One region of the Bradyrhizobium sp. 26S5 genome, then DNA from elsewhere that is predicted to be linked to it. Evidence: predicted binding sites of a transcription regulator. Region 1 holds the regulator's gene; the other holds the start of a gene.
The links. The regulator LexA, encoded in region 1, represses DNA repair genes until DNA is damaged. The targets are predictions, from matches to a motif close to TGTTCNNNNTGTGTTCNG.
Positions count from the first base shown of each region.

Region 2: the regulator LexA is predicted to act here: its motif matches at 1,547-1,564, upstream of uvrA (excinuclease ABC subunit UvrA).

Region 1 covers NZ_CP145948.1:5,237,282-5,241,474, forward strand. The annotation lists gene glp (gephyrin-like molybdotransferase Glp) at 1-935, shown strand, start outside; gene lexA (transcriptional repressor LexA) at 1,167-1,871, shown strand; gene V5279_RS24345 (hypothetical protein) at 2,214-2,642, shown strand; gene V5279_RS24350 (hypothetical protein) at 2,805-3,032, shown strand; partial or broken gene V5279_RS24355 (ComEC/Rec2 family competence protein) at 3,129-4,193, opposite strand, start outside.
Region 2 covers NZ_CP145948.1:4,754,511-4,758,703, reverse strand. The annotation lists gene V5279_RS21980 (outer membrane protein) at 1-430, shown strand, start outside; gene V5279_RS21975 (outer membrane protein) at 736-1,395, shown strand; gene uvrA (excinuclease ABC subunit UvrA) at 1,651-4,193, shown strand, end outside.

The DNA.
Region 1 (4,193 bases):
GGATCTTCACCGGCGGCGTGATCCCCCATGGCGCCGATGCCGTCATCATCCAGGAAGACACCCGGGTCGATGGCGACCACATCTCGATCACCGAGGCAGCGAGCCCGGGACGGCACATCCGCCCGGCCGGCGTCGACTTCCGTGAGGGCGACCTGCTGCTCAACGGCGGCAGCCGCCTGTCCGACCGCGCGCTCTCGCTTGCGGCCGCCATGAACTATCCGGAACTCGCGGTGCGCCGCCGCCCGAAGGTCGCAGTGCTCGCCACCGGCGACGAACTGGTGATGCCGGGCTCCCAGCCCGGCCCCGGCCAGATCGTCTATTCCAACGGCTATGCGCTGCGTGCGCTGGCGCGCGCCGAAGGCGCCGAGACCGTCGATCTCGGGGTGGCCGCCGACACGGTGGCCGCGACCACGGCCGGTATCCGCCGGGCGCGGGAGGCCGGCGCCGACATCCTGATTACGACCGGCGGCGCCTCGGTCGGCGACCACGATCTGGTCAAGCAGTCGCTGGAGGCCGAGGGCGTCGCGATGGCGTTCTGGCGGATCGCGATGCGGCCCGGCAAGCCGATGATGCACGGCCGGCTCGGGGCCATGCGGGTGATCGGCCTGCCCGGCAATCCGGTGTCGTCCTATGTCTGCGCCTTCCTGTTTCTGGTGCCGTTGATTCGGGCTTTGAGCGGTCGGAACACGATCCATCATGTCCGCACCACCGCCGTGCTCGGCCGCGACCTCGCCGCCAACGACCAGCGCGAGGACTATCTGCGCGCGCGTCTCGAGGAGCGCCAGGACGGCGCGCTGATCGCCACGCCGGTGATGCAGCAGGATAGTTCGCTGCTCGGGAATCTCGCTGCGGCGCGGGCACTTCTGGTACGTCCGCCGTTTGCGCCCGCCGCCGCCAAGGGCAGCGAATGCGAGATCCTCACACTGCCCGACTGAGGTTTTCGCGGGCTGCCGATTGCGCGCCGCCTGATGCGTTCACCGGAAATTAATTGGTTGCGGAACACATATCGAACATATAGTGTCCGTTCATGATTTGTTTCGAGTACTGGTGTCTACAATCGGGAAGCCGCCAGGGAGCATTGCGCTCCCGAGATCAGGCCCCGTCTGAAGGCCCCACCTGAAGAGTCTCGGAATCGAACGACGCTATCAACCGGGGGAATGCTCGAGATGCTCACGCGCAAACAGTACGAACTTCTGCGTTTCATCAATGAACGTCTGAAAGAGGCCGGCGTGCCGCCCTCCTTCGACGAGATGAAGGATGCGCTCGATCTGCGCTCGAAGTCCGGTATCCACCGCCTGATCACTGCGCTGGAGGAGCGCGGCTTCATCCGCCGCCTGCCCAACCGCGCCCGCGCCATCGAGGTCATCAAGCTGCCCGAACTGGCCGCCGGCGGCGGCAACGGTCGCCGCGGCTTCACGCCGAGCGTCATCGAAGGCACCCTCGGCAAGCGCAGCAGCACGCCGCCGATCGCCGAGGACGACGGCAACCGTCCGGTCGCCGTCCCCGTGATGGGCCGGATCGCGGCCGGTACGCCGATCGAGGCGCTGCAGACCCGCAGCCACACCATCAGCGTGCCGCCCGACATGCTCGGCTCCGGCGAGCACTATGCGCTGGAAGTACGCGGCGATTCCATGGTCGACGCCGGCATCCTCGACGGCGACATGGCGCTGATCCAGCGCAACGACGTCGCCAACACCGGCGACATCGTGGTGGCGCTGATCGACGAGGAGGAAGCCACCCTGAAGCGCTTCCGCCGCCGCGGTGCATCGATCGCGCTCGAGCCGGCCAACACTGCCTATGAAGTGCGCATCCTGCCGCCGAACCGGGTCCGCATCCAGGGCAAGCTGATCGGGCTGTATCGCAAATACTGACGGCGGCGGAGCATGATCCGGAAAAGTGCGGAGCGGTTTTCCGAAAAGGTCATGCTCGAACAGACATATGGAGCGGGATGACGATTCGAAGAAAAGTCATCCCGATCCGGGAACGAGCAACAGATCGGATCGTTCCTTGGAAGATAGTGCGACGTGCGGACCACCTAGGATGCGCCCTGATACCTCTCGCGCAGTGTAGCGCGTTTGTGATTGAGGCGTTCGACGGCCAGTCGTACAATCGCCCAGAAACGAGCAGACACTCGTTTGCTATCGTCCACTCTGGTAGAGGCCTGCGCCTCAAGGAGAGGCACGGGTCGCTACCTCGAAAAGAGGAGCCATCCGATGTGTGACTATAGTCTGCACGCCGTGGCATCGCGCCCCGCCATTGTCGGAGAGACGCTGATCACCACGACTTTCCGCGGCACGTCGACCCGCGGCTTTGCTTCGGAGAACGATCCCACTGTCGCGGTCTGCATGCTGCCGGGCACCGAGCTCGCTTTCGCCGAGAACGTTCGCTACGACAGCCGCTGGATCTGGACCAAGACGATGAATTTCCGCGTCGGCGTGTTCAACGAAGTCGAGCCCGACGTGCCCGATCGCCATCATGACGCGGTCGAATTCCCCGACGGCAGCCACGTTCTGGTGACCCAGCTCGTCGAGGGACAGCGCGTCAGCGTGCTGCAATTGCCGGCACTGCATCCGCCGGTCGAGCACAAGCCGAAGGTTGTGGAGCGGCGGCCCTCCGCATTCGCGTCGCTGTTTTTGGGTTGAGCGCATCGTCGCCGCGGAATGAGCCACTCGGCGGCGGATGACCTTAGGCGATTTCGAGCGACCCCGGATTTCCGCTTCCGGGGCGCAGCAGGAGATTTGCGTCGGCGAGCGCCTTGGCGCATCATCGCGTACGGAGGACGTGTACTCACGGAAACCTGCGCAGTGGTCGACAAGGTCACATGGCAAAAGGCTGGACGCGTCACTGAGCCGGGCCGCTACATGTTCCGGTTCGGCTGGCTGACAGTGACGGCCGATGATCTCAAGGTCTGGGAGCAGTTTCCCGAGGCCATCTTCACCCTCGTCAAGAAGCCCGACGCCGGCCCCGATTCCGACGAGTACCATCTCGGCCTGTTCGAGCTGCCGACCGGCCCCTCGCCCGGCAACGGCTGAAGCGTTTTCGAGCGAAGTGGACACCGGTTCGCGTGAAGAAAACGCGTGAAAACAAGAAACTAGAGTTTTGGTTCTGATTAAATCAGAACCAAAACTCTAGTCGTCGCCCTGCAGGTCGGTCTCGGCCGGGGTCGCATCGACTGCGGGCCGCGGCGCGGCGGCGGGTGTGCGGAGGACCGTCTCGCTCTCACCGTCACCGGGAACCGCCGGCGACCACGGCCGGTCGATGCCGCCGGGCTTCACCGCATCGACGGCGTAGCCGGCGCCGGTCCGCCGCAGCACCAGCGCACCGTGGCGCCGCAGCCGCTCGGCATCGATCACCGAGGCCGCGCAACCCTGCGGCGCCGGCCGCGCGGTGACGATCAGCGCCGCCCGCTCGCAATCGTCGGCCAGCGCCTCCGGCCGCATCGCCAGCGCGACGAAGGCGCCGCCCGGGCCCTGGGTGACGCAGCCGCTCGGATCGCAGGAGACGCCCCCGCCGAGCGACGCATCGGCGGCGGTCCGCGCATCGGCATCCGCCGCCAGCCATTCCTTGACCAGGAATGCATCCTTCGCGCTATGCATCAGAGCAGCCGCCCGTCGCCGCCACGCACCGCGACGTTGCGGCCGTCGGCGGAAATCAGCACGTCCGGCAGCGGGGCCCTCAGCGCCCAGACTGTGGCCACCACCAGCAGCACCGCGCCGGACCAGCGCAGCGGCGTGCGCAACAGCCCAAGCAGGATGATGCCCGCGCTTGCGACGATCAGCGGCCCGATGCCGAACGCCGCCATCCGGCCCACCGCGCCAGGCAGCGCGGCGACCCATTGCGTCACCAAAATCATCCAGTCGATGCCGAAGCCCATGATCGCCCAGAACACGCCATCAAAGCCGAACGGCATGGCGAGGAGGCCGAGCAGACCCGCCGGCATCACGATCGCCGACACCACCGGCATCGCCGCGAGGTTGGCGAGCAGCCCGTAGGGCGTCACGCGATGGAAATGGAACGCGGCGTAGGGTGTCGTCGCCAGCCCCGCCACCAGCGAGGCCAGCATCAGCATCGTGAGCTCGCGCCCTCCCCACAGCGCGACCCGCGCAGTCGCCGAATGGTCGGGCGAGGCCAACAGGTTCGGCAGCCCGATCTGCACCAGCGCCACCAGCCCGAGCGTCGCGGCAAACGACATC
Region 2 (4,193 bases), 480 kb from region 1:
TGACCTGAAGGGCAGCAACGGCAGCGCGATCTTCCCGGGCCTGTTCACCAACCAGAGCAAGATCGACGCGTTCGGCCTGTTTACCGGCCAGATCGGCTACGCCGTCAACAACGTGCTGCTCTACGCCAAGGGCGGTGCGGCGCTGACCGACAACCGCTTCAGCACCTACTTCACGCCGACCGGCGCGCTCGGCGGCCGCGCCACCGACACCCGCTGGGGTGGCACCATCGGCGCCGGCATCGAAGTCGGCTTCGCGCCGAACTGGACCGCTGGTATCGAATACGACCACCTGTTCATGCAGGACAAGACCTACAACCTCACCACCCCGAATGGCGCGCTGTTCAGCACCATCCGCGACCGCCAGGACGTCGACCTCGTCACCGTCCGCGTGAACTACAAGTGGGGTGGCCCGGTCGTTCCGCGCTACTGATCGCACGCAGCGGATCTGATCCAGACGAAAGGCCGGCGTTGCGCCGGCCTTTTTGTTTGCGCGATCGAACGGCCGAACGCCCCGGTCCATAGCATCGGAGACCGGAGCCAGCCTCGCGCCGGCTCTCCTATTGGTACGTGCGCACCTCGCGCGCTCGTTTTCCGTGCATTGTGGTTTCCCGGTTACACAACCTCCGCGATTTCTGTGTAGAAACTTTTGCTCGTCACGCAACATTGCCGTGACGCTCCCTCCAATGTTTGGAGGGACAAGAAAATGGGCAAGAAAACGGGACTCGGACTTTGAAAATCAGGAATGTTTTGCTGGCATCGGCCGGCATGCTCGCACTGAGCACTTTTGCACCTGCGATGGCCGCCGACATGACTGCACGCGCCCCCTACGTGAAGGCTCCGCCGCCGGCCGCGATCTACAACTGGACCGGCTTCTACATCGGCGGCTTCGGTGGCTATGCCAGCGAGGATTCCGGCAATCCGAAGATGGAAGGCGGCTTCGGTGGCGGCACCATCGGCTACAACTGGCAGGCCAGCAACATCGTGTACGGCCTTGAGGCCGACGGCGCCTGGGCTGACGTCAATGCCTCCGCCACCGGCTTTGGCATCACCGCGACGAGCAAGATCGACGCACTCGGCACCGTGCGCGGCCGCCTCGGCTTCGCGGTCGACAAGGTGCTGTTCTACGGCACCGGTGGCTATGCCTGGATCGACAACAAGATTACCCTTAGCGGCTTCGGCCTGACTACCTCGCAGAGCAACTTCCACTCCGGCTGGACCGTCGGCGCTGGCATCGAAGCCTTCATCGCGCCGCAGTGGTCGATCAAGGGCGAGTACCTGTATCGCAGCCTGAGCAGCGAAAACTACTTCGGCGTGCCCTCCGGCGACCTCAACCTGCACAGCGTCCAGTTCGGCGTGAACTATCACTTCGGCGGCCCGATCGTCGCCAAGTACTGAGCCAGGGACTGGTCGTTTCGCTACGACCTCACACGGAAGGCCGGCGCCTAACGCCGGCCTTTTTCGTTGCCGGAACCAGCCCTGCTGACGGCTGCTGCCATCGGGCAAACTATCCGTTGATGGAGACGACTCAGCACTAGAAATCTGCCGCCGTTCTTCCTACGTTCCAGTCTTCTCACCCATCGGCGCAAGGTCCCGGCAGCACCGGCGATGCGCGCCCAAAAGGCGCCCGATCATGCGCCCGGAATTGTCGCAATGGATGAAGTGCTCAAGGCGAAGCGCCAACAGAACGCCGGCTCCTCATCGCGCGCCATCACGATCCGCGGCGCGCGCGAACACAATCTGAAGAACATCGACGTCGAGATTCCGCGCGACAGACTGGTCGTGTTCACCGGCCTGTCCGGCTCGGGCAAGTCGTCGCTCGCGTTCGACACCATCTATGCCGAGGGCCAGCGCCGCTACGTCGAGTCACTTTCGGCCTATGCGCGCCAATTCCTCGAGATGATGCAGAAGCCCGACGTCGACCAGATCGATGGCCTGTCGCCTGCGATCTCGATCGAGCAGAAGACCACGTCGAAGAATCCGCGCTCCACCGTCGGCACCGTCACCGAGATCTACGACTACATGCGCCTGTTGTGGGCGCGCGTCGGCGTGCCCTATTCGCCGGCCACCGGCCTGCCGATCGAAAGCCAGATCGTCTCGCAGATGGTCGACCGCGTGCTGGCGCTGCCGGAAGGCACCCGCCTCTATCTGCTGGCGCCGGTCGTGCGCGGCCGCAAGGGCGAGTACAAGAAGGAGCTCGCCGAGTACCTCAAGAAGGGTTTTCAGCGCGTCAAGATCGACGGCACCTTCTATGAGCTGTCGGAGGCGCCCGCGCTCGACAAGAAATTCCCGCACGACATCGACGTCGTGGTCGACCGCATCGTGGTGCGCCCGGACCTTTCGCAACGCCTCGCGGAGAGCTTCGAAACTGCGCTGAAGCTCGCCGAAGGCCTCGCCGTGATCGAATACGCCGACGCGCCCGCGGCGGCCGCGCAAGACGAGAAGAAAGAGGACAAGAAGAAGACCGCAAAGATCCACGACAAGAGCGGCCCCGAACGCATCCTGTTCTCGGAAAAATTCGCCTGTCCGGTTTCGGGCTTCACGATCCCCGAGATCGAGCCGCGCCTGTTCTCGTTCAACAATCCCTATGGCGCCTGTCCCGCCTGCGGCGGCCTCGGCGTCGAGCAGCATATCGACGAGGACCTCGTCATCCCGGACAAGGAGCTGACCTTGCGCAAGGGCGCGATCGCGCCCTGGGCCAAGTCGTCCTCGCCCTATTACATCCAGACCCTGACCGCGCTCGGCAAGCACTACAAGTTCACGCTCGACACCAAGTGGAAGGACCTGCCCAAGAAGGTGCAGGCTGCGCTGCTGCACGGCTCCGGCGACGACGAGATCAAGTTCTCCTATGAGGACGGGGTGCGCTCCTACGACACCAAGAAGCCGTTCGAGGGCGTCATCACCAACATCAACCGCCGCTATCGCGAGACCGAGAGCGAGTGGGCGCGCGAGGAGCTCGGCAAGTATTTCTCCGACGTGCCCTGTGCCGGCTGCAACGGTTACCGGCTGAAGCCCGAGGCGCTGTGCGTCAAGATTGGGGCTAAGCACATCGGCGAGATCTCCGAGCTCTCGGTGAGGCGCGCCGGCGAATGGTTCGAGACGGTGCCGGCGGCACTCAACGCGCAGCAGAACGAAATCGCCGCGCGTATCCTCAAGGAGATCCGCGAGCGCCTGACCTTCCTGCTCGACGTCGGCCTGAATTACCTGACGCTGTCGCGCTCCTCCGGCACGCTGTCGGGCGGCGAGAGCCAGCGCATCCGCCTGGCGTCGCAGATCGGCTCGGGCCTGACCGGCGTGCTCTACGTGCTGGACGAGCCGTCGATCGGCCTGCACCAGCGCGACAACGCCCGCCTGCTCGACACGTTGAAGCGGCTGCGCGACCTCGGCAACACGGTCGTGGTGGTCGAGCATGACGAGGACGCCATCCGCCTCGCCGATTATGTGCTCGACATCGGCCCCGGCGCCGGCATGCACGGCGGCCACATCGTGGCCGAAGGCACGCCCGACCAGATCATGCGCAACCCGAAATCGCTGACCGGCAAATATCTGACCGGCGAGCTGTCGGTTGCGATCCCGGACCGGCGGCCGCCGAACCACCGGCGCACCATCAAGGTGATCAACGCCCGCGGCAACAATCTGAAGAACGTCTCGGCCGAGATCCCGCTCGGCCTGTTCACCTGCGTCACCGGCGTCTCCGGCGGCGGCAAGTCGACGCTGCTGATCGACACGCTGTACCGCGCGATCGCCCGCAAGCTCAACAACGCCAGCGAAGGCGCCGCACCTCACGACCGCATCGAGGGCCTCGAGCACATCGACAAGATCATCGACATCGATCAGTCGCCGATCGGCCGCACGCCACGTTCGAACCCCGCGACCTATACCGGCGCCTTCACGCCGATCCGCGAATGGTTCGCCGGCCTGCCGGAGGCGAAGGCACGCGGCTACGAGCCCGGGCGGTTCTCCTTCAACGTCAAGGGCGGCCGCTGCGAGGCCTGCCAGGGCGACGGCGTCATCAAGATCGAGATGCACTTCCTGCCCGACGTCTACGTCACCTGCGACACCTGCAAGGGCAAGCGCTACAACCGCGAGACGCTGGAGGTGCTGTTCAAGGGCAAGAGCATCGCCGACGTGCTCGACATGACGGTCGAGGAAGCCGCCGAGTTCTTCAAGGCGGTGCCGCGCGTGCGCGAAACCTT